DNA from 3 places in the Mesorhizobium sp. AR10 genome. Region 2 is predicted to be linked to each of the others. Evidence: predicted binding sites of a transcription regulator. Region 2 holds the regulator's gene; each other region holds the start of a gene.
What was found. Region 2 encodes LexA, which represses DNA repair genes until DNA is damaged. Its sites were predicted from a motif close to TGTTCNNNNTGTGTTCNG; they were not measured.

Region 1 (3,274 bases), 1.0 Mb from region 2:
CATCAGGCCACGCGACCCGACAAAGGCCCGCACCGTGGCAAGATCGCGCAGCGGCTGGATATCGCCCGTATCGGCGCGCGGACCCGATAGCGAGGCCCTGAAGGCTCGCGATGCCAGCTGCTTGTCGATCGAAGCCGCCACGCGCTGCGAATAGATCGAGCGGACGATCTCGAACAGACCGAGGAATGCCAACGCAAGAATGCCGATGACAGACAGGTAGATGAGCGTGTCGACACTGGCGGCAGGCAGGACCCGGTCATAGACCTGCAGCAGGTACAGCGGCATTACCAGCAGCAGGACATTGATGATCATCGAGAACAAGCCGATGTCGAAAATGCTCTTCGAAAACAGAGCGGCCATGCCGGTTCTCGTCATTCAGGGCCGTCCCTTTCTTTTGGCTCGATCCCGCAACATTCCCACCATAGGCCCGAAATGAACAGACAATATCGCCATATATTAGACCTGCCTTAAGTAACTCCGGCATACTTCGGACAATAAGCATTCTTTCACGCAATGCGTGATGGTAACTTTGCTTGATGCGGTAAAATATCTTACTGACCGTTCGATAAATTTTAGTTCAATTCCCTGACGTTGTTCAGGCTGCATTCGTCAGGCTTGGAAACTGGAAACTCATACTCTCTTCACGCGATCGATTTGTGAACAGCCGACGACCGCCCGCAATCGTGGCATGACGCAGGGGAAAGACTCAGCTATGTCTGTTGTGCGGCGGACCTGATATCCGCCTGGCCGGCGCTATCAGGCAACCTCCCAAGCGGCGCCGGCCTTCTTCCCTCGCCCGGTTTCGTTTCCCCGCCTGAGATCGTCACTGCGCCGGTGGCGTGCCGGGCTGGTCGCTGCCAGTCGTCGGTACAGGCTCAGCCTGCGGGTTTTGGTCGACTGGAGCTTTGGTCGGTGGAATGTTGTTGTCGCAAGCCGCGACAGCCAACCCCGCCGCCACTACCAGCAAGATCGGGAGCTTTTTCATCGCAACCTCCTCTCGTTGGAGAAACGAGACGCTGTCGATTTGGTTGCGCGGCCTCGCTTAGGCGGGAACCAAACGCCGCCTTGCCGGTTGGTCCCATCAATGGAGAATTGCGACCATGATCCGTCTGCTTTTAGCCGGTGCATTCGTCTACGTAGCCTATCGAGTCACCAAAAAGGTGATCGACGAGGTGCCGGACACGGTCGACCCGCTGTTGGTGCCGTCGCAGGGCGATCGCGAGGCGCTGAGACGGCAATCGGCGGCGATGGGCGTTGAGCCGCAGCGTTAATCCGAGTGCAGCACCGCCTTCGTCCTGCCCTTCGCTGCCGCTATCAGCCCTTTCGGGCGTCAAGTCCTTTGAAACGTCCACTGGACGTTTCAATCCGCCCGAAGGCGGACCGAACTTTCACCGTTCGTCGTTCGAAAAGCCAAGCAATTGGCTTTTCGTCCGCTAACGCGGACCACTCCTCACCCGTTGCGAACAAAGCAGAAACGATGCTTGATGGGCAATGAACCTTGCCGTCAGTGATTCGAGCCTGCAGCCGGCCTACCTCGCCAAGCTGAACGACCAGCAGCGCCTGGCCGTCGAGCATGGCGACGGCGCGGTCGCCGGGCCGCTGCTGGTGATCGCCGGTGCGGGCTCCGGCAAGACCAACACGCTGGCGCACCGCGTCGCGCATCTGATCGTCAGAGGCGCCGACCCGCGCCGCATCCTTTTGATGACGTTCTCCCGCCGCGCCGCCTCTGAAATGGCCAAGCGGGTGCAGCGCATCGCCGGCGAGGTGTTGGGCCGCGATGCCTCTGTCATCACCGACGCGCTGACCTGGGCCGGCACCTTCCATGGCATCGGGGCCCGGCTGCTGCGCGACTATGCGCTGGAGATCGGCCTCGATCCGGCCTTCACCATCCACGACCGCGAGGATTCCGCCGACCTGATGAACCTCGCCCGACACGAGCTGGGGTTTTCGAAGACGGAAAGCCGCTTCCCGACCAAGGGCACCTGCCTTGCGATCTATTCGCGCGCGGTCAACGCGCAGGCGCCGCTCGGCGAGGTGTTGGGTTCGGTGTTTCCCTGGTGCGCCGGCTGGGCCGAACAGCTCAAGCAATTGTTCGCCGCCTATGTTGAAGCCAAGCAGGCGCAGAACGTGCTCGATTACGACGACCTGCTGCTCTACTGGGCGCAGATGGCCGCCGAACCGGAAATTGCCGCGCATCTGGGTCAGCGCTTCGACCATGTGCTGGTCGACGAATACCAGGATACCAACCGGCTGCAGGCCTCGATCCTTTTGGCGCTGAAGCCGGACGGGGCCGGGCTGACGGTGGTCGGCGACGACGCGCAGTCGATCTATTCGTTTCGCGCCGCCGAGGTCCGCAACATCCTCGATTTCCCCAAGCAGTTCGCCAAGGCCGCCGATGTGGTCATGCTGGAGCGCAACTACCGCTCGACCGAGACCATCCTGGCCGCCGCCAACGCGGTCATCTCCGAGGCCTCGGAGCGCTTCACCAAGAACCTGTGGTCGGAACGCAAATCCTCGCAAAAGCCGAAGCTGGTCAGCGTCCGCGATGAGGCCGAGCAGGCGAACTATGTCTGCCAGGCTATCCTTTCCGAACGCGAGGCCGGCACGGCGCTGACAGCGCAAGCCGTGCTGTTCCGCACCTCGCACCACAGCGGGCCGCTGGAGATCGAGCTGACGCGCCGCAATATCCCGTTCGTCAAATTCGGCGGGCTGAAGTTCCTCGATGCCGCCCATGTCAAGGATGTGCTTTCCGTACTGCGCTTTGCCGAGAACCCGCGCGATCGCGTCGCCGGCTTCCGGGTGCTGCAGCTTCTGCCCGGCATCGGTCCTTCGGCGGCGTCGCAGATCGTCGAGACCATGGCGACGTCGCTCGACGAGGCGATGGGATTGGCTCGCTTCCGCCCGCCGCAGCGCGCGGCGGAAGACTGGCCGGCATTCGTCGCGCTGTTTTCCGGCCTGCGCGCAGGCGCGAAATGGCCGGCCGACCTCGAACAGGTGCGTCTCTGGTACGAGCCGCATCTCGAACGCATCCACGAGGACGCGACGACGCGCCGGGCGGACCTGTTGCAGCTCGAACAGATCGGCTCGGGCTATGCCTCGCGCGAGCGCTTCCTGACCGAACTGACGCTCGATCCGCCGGATGCGACCAGCGACCAGGCCGGGCCGCCGCATCGCGACGAGGACTATCTGATCCTGTCGACCATCCATTCGGCCAAGGGCCAGGAGTGGAAGAACGTCTTCGTGCTCAACACTGTCGATGGCTGCATCCCGGCCG
Region 2 (3,274 bases):
GGCGGTCTGGCAATGACCTCCATCATCGCCGCAAGCGCCACCGCGCTTTTCGCCATCTGGCATTTTCAGCGTGTGTCGCCGCTCAGCCTGTTCGCCAACCTGGCCATCATGCCGATCGTTTCGCTCGTCGTCATGCCGTTCGCCGTTCTCAGTGCCCTGGCGATGCCGTTCGGCGCCGATGGGCCTTTCCTCTATGTGATGGGCAAGGGGCTGACCGCGATGATCGCAATATCGGGGTGGATCTCCGCGCGGTCGCCGGTCGATGCGGTCGGACTGATTTCGCTGCAATCGGTGCTGCTGACGACGATCGCCCTGATCATCGCCACCATGGCGACGACATGGCTTAGGCTTGCGGCACTTCCCTTCGCCATCGCCGGACTGCTGACGATTTCCGAGACACGTACGCCCGACGTGCTGATTTCGGAGGACGCCCATCTGGTGGCGCTGCCGATCGGCGGCGGTGAACTTGCCGTCAACCGGGTTCGTTCGAACGAATTCACCACCGACAACTGGAAACATGCGCTGACGTCGGCAACCATTGTCGAGCCGGAGACGTTCGAAAGAGGAGACGCGCAGTTCGACATCGCCGACCCGGCCGGCTTGCCGCTGGGGTCGCCATTCTATTGCAAGGCCGGACTATGCCTCGCCCGGCATCCATCCGGTGCGATCGTTGCGTATGTCGAAGACCGCAAGGACGCATGGAAAGCCTGTTCTTTCGCGACCCTGATCATCATCAATGACGCTACCGCCTACGACCCTTGCCGCAATCCGCTGGTCCTCATCGTCAACAAGCGGCAGCTTGCCCGTTCGGGCAGCGCCGCCGTCTTCTTCGACCCGCAATCGGCAATCGGCCCGGCAGAGATCGACTTTCGCCGTCGAGAAGCCATATCGGCCCTGGCACGTCCAACGAAAGTTCTCGCGCGAGGCGAGAGGCCTGCCGCCCTACCAAAAGCCCGAGAGATCAGTCGTCCAGCCGGCTCAATAGCGCCGGATCAGCCCGACGAGCTTGCCTTGCACCTTGACCCGGTCCGGACCAAAAATGCGGGTTTCATAGGCCGGGTTGGCGGCCTCAAGGGCAATCGAGGCGCCCTTGCGGCGGAACCGCTTCAATGTCGCTTCCTCATCGTCGACCAGCGCCACGATGATCTCGCCGGGGCTTGCCGTGTCGGCGTTGCGGATAATGACCGTGTCGCCATCGAAAATGCCGGCCTCGATCATCGAATCGCCCTTCACCTCCAGCGCATAGTGCTCGCCGCCCATGATCATGTCCGGCGGCACCGAGATCGAATGCGTTTGGTGCTGGATGGCGTCGATCGGCACGCCGGCTGCAATCCGTCCCATCACCGGGATGGACACTGCGGCAACCACATCGTCGTCATTGCCGGCCGAAGGCATGCGCGACGGCGCCGGCTTGATTTGCCGCCCCAGGCCGCCCTGCCCAAGACTGCCCTGAATGACGCTTGGCGAGAATTTGCGCGCTGCGTTGAGACCGGGCGCAATCGAGTCCGGTAGGCGCAGCACTTCCAGGGCGCGCGCGCGATTGGGTAGCCGACGAATGAAGCCGCGTTCTTCCAGCGCCGTGATCAGCCGATGGATTCCCGACTTGGAGGCTAAGTCGAGCGCTTCCTTCATCTCGTCGAACGAGGGCGGAATGCCGCTTTCCTTCAGCCGCTCATGGATGAACATCAGAAGTTCATGTTGCTTGCGCGTCAGCATGGCGGCCCCCAGGAGATTGAAACCAGAATCAGAAAAACAAACCCAGAACAAACACTATCTGTTCCAGTTGTGTTCCGCAACCGTTTAAAGTTTAATGAATAAGTTAGGGTAGCGGAAACCATCGGGCGCTCGAACAACGCCTCCATCCCCCACCGCCTCTCATTGCAATGGGCCTGATCTCATTGAATTCGTTTATGTTTACGCGATACATGCTATTTGCAGGCGTGGATTGGTACAGTCGGCCAGCCGGCAAAAGAAGCCAATATCCGTCACACCTTGATCAAACTCTCGTCTGATCTCCCGTGAACGAAACGAAGCCAAAACGCCAACGATTGGTTAACCATGTCGGTGTTGGCGCATTCGAGGGGAGAGCCGTACGCGATCTGGAAATTCGCGTCTGTCGCGGGCTTTTCTAAAGGTTGGCTCTCTGGCACACCGGAAACCGTTTTCGACCAACCAAGGAAGACTGAACATGGTGGGAATTCCCGATCTCGCGGCGATCGAGGCGATGGATGCCGCAGATCCCCTGCGCGCCATGCGCGACCGCTTTGTCCTGCCGCAAGGGGTGGTCTATCTCGACGGCAACTCGCTGGGGGCTGCTTCGCATGCCGCTTTCGATGAATTGCGCAAGGCTGCGACCGAAGAATGGGCGCACGATCTCATCCGCGCCTGGAACACGGCCGGCTGGTTCGACATGCCGCTTGAGCTCGGCGACCAACTCGGGCGCCTGATCGGCGCCGCGGCTGGGCTGACAGTGGTCTGCGACACGACGTCGATCAACATCTACAAGGTACTGCACGCCGCCATGGCAATGCGGCCGGGGCGGTCAATCATCGTCGCCGAGGGCGACAGCTTTCCGACCGACCTTTACATGGCCGAAGGTGTGGTCTCGACCCGAGAAGGCACTGTGCTGCGCCTCGCCGGCGTCGACGCGCCTGATATCGAGAAGCTGATCGACGAACGCGTCGCCGTGGTGCTGGTCAACCACGTCAACTACAAGTCGGGCGAATTGCGCGACATGATGGCGCTGACGCGCAGAGCCCATGAGGCCGGCGCGCTGATCGTCTGGGATCTCTGCCATACTGCAGGTGCCATGCCGGTCGAACTGGACAAGGCGAATGCCGATTTCGCCGTCGGCTGTACCTACAAATACCTCAACGGCGGCCCGGGTGCTCCTGCCTTCATCTACGCGGCGGAGCGCCATCTTGCCGATATCACCCAGCCGCTCAGCGGCTGGTGGGGCCATGCACGGCCCTTCGCCTTCGAGCAAGGCTACGCGGCCGGCATCGGCATCCGCCGGTTTCTGTGCGGCACCCAGCCCGTCCTGTCGATGCGCACGCTCAAGGGAGCGCTCGACATCTGGAACGATGTCGACCTGGCGGCAGTGCGAAGCAAGAGCATTGCGCTGGCCGACCTGTTCATCGAACTCGTCGAGACAAAGTGCGGCGCCTTTGGTCTCACGCTGGAAAGCACCCGCGACGGCGCCATGCGCGGCAGCCAGATCTCGTTCATGCACGAGCACGGCTACCAAATCATGCGGGCGCTGATCGAACGTGGC
Region 3 (3,274 bases), 1.2 Mb from region 2:
ACGTTTTTTCTCTTTTTGCCTTCTTACCCGCGTTGCAGGCTGACCAGCAGCACGAAGCCAACGCCGTTCTTCTTCATAGCCGGCGCCTCGATCGTCGAGCCGGCATCGGCGCGCATCATCGGCACGGCCAGAACCGGCGCTGCAAGCAGCGTCAGGATGAGCGCCGCCCGCGGCAGGAGCCGAAGGGTCTTGAGGGCGTTGGCGGCGATGCGGTTCATGGCTTTTGCTTTTTCTAGGGTGTCTGTCGGGTTCAGTTGCGAAGGTGGTTCGGACAACCGAACCGGCAGGCGTTGGAATTGGCTACATCCCAGGAGCGAGCCGGGCGACCGGCTTCGGCGACGAGGATGGCGAAGAACATACCGAACAGGCTCATCAGCAGGCAGACGATGGTGAAGCGGCGGGCGAGCATTGCGTGGTGTCTCCTTCAACACGCACAAGAATGCCCTGATGCAACTGAACCGGCTCTGATGCCGGCGTTCATCTGCGGTTCAAACTGATTGACGGTGTTTTGACCTCTGCTGTCCGCCGGGTAAACGTAAGCCCGCATGTCCGGTCTCATCGACCACGACAGCTGACGCAAACGAAAACGGGGCCTCCGAAGGCCCCGTCTTCATGTCGTTGAAATGCAAATGATCAGAGCTTGTGCCAGGTCTGGCTCCTGCAGATCAGACCGCCGAGCACGCAGCCGCTCATCTTGAGCGAGGTGCCTGAAAGCGTCGCCTTGCCGGAATAGGTCTTGTCGGTGTCCGGGTCGGTTATGGTGCCGGTGTATTTGTTGGCGCCTGCCGCCTTGAACGAGCCGATGTTCTTGCCGGCATGTTTGCCGGATTTGAGCGTGATGGAAAACGAGCCGCCGCCGGCGATCTCCGCCGTGGAACCGGCCTGCGTCTTCCAGTTGCCTTCGATCGGGTCGGCCCATGCCGCCCCGGCCATCATCACTGTGGCCGAGAGGGCCAAGCTCACTTTTCGAAACATGTATGTCCTCCCTATGGGTTGCGGGGTGTTCCGTCCCTGTCTGCCCCTTACGCAAACGTAAGCTAGTCCAGCTCCTGGCAAAACAAAAGCGGTGCCGCCACGGAAGGTTTCACGATTTATGGCGGCCCCGACCGTTGATTTCAGCCCGAAATGAAACGATCACCATGCTGCCTTTGTCTGCCGTGGTTAGCGGAGTCTTGACCCGCACCTCGCAAATTTTCTTCAAATTTTGCGCGAAACGGCGCGACAGCTGGCTTTGTATCCTTAACGAATTTTCGCGTTTACCTCTTGTTTTAGCTTTGTTTTCCTCAAATTAAGCACGCCATTTAACGACGGATTCAAGCCTCCGCTGCATTCTCGGAGGCATCGAAAGAGCGGCTCCCCTAGGGACACCAAGGGACAGAAGGAGGCAGCTCTCGGGAGCCAGAACAGGGGACTAAAATGGCACGTTTTGAAATGCTTGAAGCCGGCTTCGGCGCCATGGGTGCAACTGCCCAGGCCGACATTCTTTTCGAACTGGGCATGATGTATGCGACGGGCCGCGATTGCGAGACCGACGTCGTCGCCGCCCACAAATGGTTCAACATCGCCGCGATCAAGGGCTCGGTCCGCGCCGCCGAACTGCGCTCGGAACTGTCGGCTGCCATGTCGAAGGTCGAGATCGCCAGGGCGCTGCGCGAAGCCCGCGAATGGATGACGATGCACTGAGTTTTCTGGGGTCCCCACTCCAAGGGGACACTGAGGCAGGAACGCTTCGGGTCAAGGCTGCGCAAGACAGCCGGCCCGCCAGGGACAAGACCAAGAATGCGGCAGGCAAAATTGGCCAAGCCGCGCGAGACAGGGAAGCGAGCGGGCTTCCGTGGCGCGGGGGCGCTGGGGAAAGCTCGACAGGCAAAAGCCGCGACCGGCCGGAACAAGGCCGGCGCGGCTTTTGGCTTTCCGGTTGCGTCACAGGCCCAATCGAGCGCTGCCGATGCGCCAAGACATATCCGGTGAAGGATGAAATTGTCCCGCCCTCTGAAAGAAGCGCGGCCGGAACGGCTGCGCGAGACTGGGAGGAGTTCCATCGCCATGAAAAAATTGAGTATTTTGAACGCGGCCATATTTGGCCTGATGATGAGCGCGCCGGTCGCCTTCGCCGATGACATCACCTTTTCGGTGGTCGGACCGATGACGGGACAGTTGGCCACAATCGGTGACCAGTTCAAGCAAGGGGCGCAAGCCGCCGTCGACGCGATCAATGCGGCGGGCGGCGTCGAAGGTCGCCAGATCAAGCTCGACGTCCAGGACGACCAGTGCGATCCCAAACAGGCGGTTTCGGTTGCCAACCGCATCGTCGCCAACGGCACCCAAGTTCGTCGATGGCCATGCCTGCTCGGGGTCGAGCATTCCGGCTTCCGCCGTCTACGCCGAAGCCGGTACGCTGATGATGAGCCCGGCGTCTTCCAATCCTGTGCTGACCGATGCGGCGGCGAAGGCCGGCTGGCCGACGATCATGCGTCTCTACACGCGCGACGATGCGCAGGGCGCCTTCATCGGTCCATGGATCGCCAAGAAATATGCCGGCAAGAACGTCGTCATCCTGCATGACAAGAGCGCCTACGGGCAAGGCGTGGCCGATGCCGTCAAGGCAACGATGAATGCCGGCGGCCTCAACGAAGTTCTCTACGAAGGCATCAATGCCGGCGACAAGGACTATTCGGCTCTGGTCACCAAGCTCAAGGAGCTGAAGGCCGATGTCGTGTATTTCGGCGGCTATCATCCCGAGGCCGGCCTGATCCTGCGTCAGTCGGCCGAGCAGAGCGTCAAGTTCCAGCTGATCATGCCGGACTCGATCGCCTCGCCGGAATTCTGGCAGGTTGCCGGCCCGGCCGGCGAGGGCACCATGTTCGTCTTCCCGTCGGATCCGCAGGCCAAACCCGAAGCCAAGGAAGCCATCGCCAAGATCAAGGCGGGCGGCTTCGTACCGGAGGGCTTCACGCTGTTCTCCTATGCCGTGATCCAGGCCTTCGCCGAGGGCATCAAGCGCGCCGGCAGCGACGATCCGGCCAAGGTCGCCGAAGCGCTGAAGAACGGCCAGCCGATCAGCACCGTGGTCGGTTCGGTCACCTTCGACGAGAAGGGCGACCTCAAGAACGCCAGCTATGACATCAACCAGTGGCACGACGGCAAATACGCGCCGATCCAGCCCTGATAGCCGGCGTCACCGAGCGGCATCCAAAGATGGCCGGGCTTGTCCCGGCCATTTTCATTTGAAAACATTGAAGTTTTTTCTTTATCCGGCTCGTATTCAGATCGT

Region 1: the regulator LexA is predicted to act here: its motif matches at 1,460-1,477, upstream of LHFGNBLO_RS29000 (ATP-dependent helicase).
Region 3: the regulator LexA is predicted to act here: its motif matches at 1,265-1,282, upstream of LHFGNBLO_RS29915 (sel1 repeat family protein).

What each region holds. Positions count from the first base shown of each region.
Region 1 covers NZ_CP080524.1:5,205,111-5,208,384, forward strand. Annotated here, with positions in the region: gene LHFGNBLO_RS28985 (type I secretion system permease/ATPase) at 1-360, opposite strand, end outside; gene LHFGNBLO_RS28990 (hypothetical protein) at 824-985, opposite strand; gene LHFGNBLO_RS28995 (hypothetical protein) at 1,101-1,271, shown strand; gene LHFGNBLO_RS29000 (ATP-dependent helicase) at 1,492-3,274, shown strand, end outside.
Region 2 covers NZ_CP080524.1:4,194,927-4,198,200, reverse strand. Annotated here, with positions in the region: partial or broken gene LHFGNBLO_RS23855 (ComEC/Rec2 family competence protein) at 1-985, shown strand, start outside; gene lexA (transcriptional repressor LexA) at 979-1,716, opposite strand; gene kynU (kynureninase) at 2,189-3,274, shown strand, end outside.
Region 3 covers NZ_CP080524.1:5,372,808-5,376,081, reverse strand. Annotated here, with positions in the region: gene LHFGNBLO_RS29930 (hypothetical protein) at 24-218, opposite strand; gene LHFGNBLO_RS29925 (hypothetical protein) at 251-409, opposite strand; gene LHFGNBLO_RS29920 (DUF2147 domain-containing protein) at 634-975, opposite strand; gene LHFGNBLO_RS29915 (sel1 repeat family protein) at 1,417-1,683, shown strand; partial or broken gene LHFGNBLO_RS29905 (branched-chain amino acid ABC transporter substrate-binding protein) at 2,047-3,169, shown strand.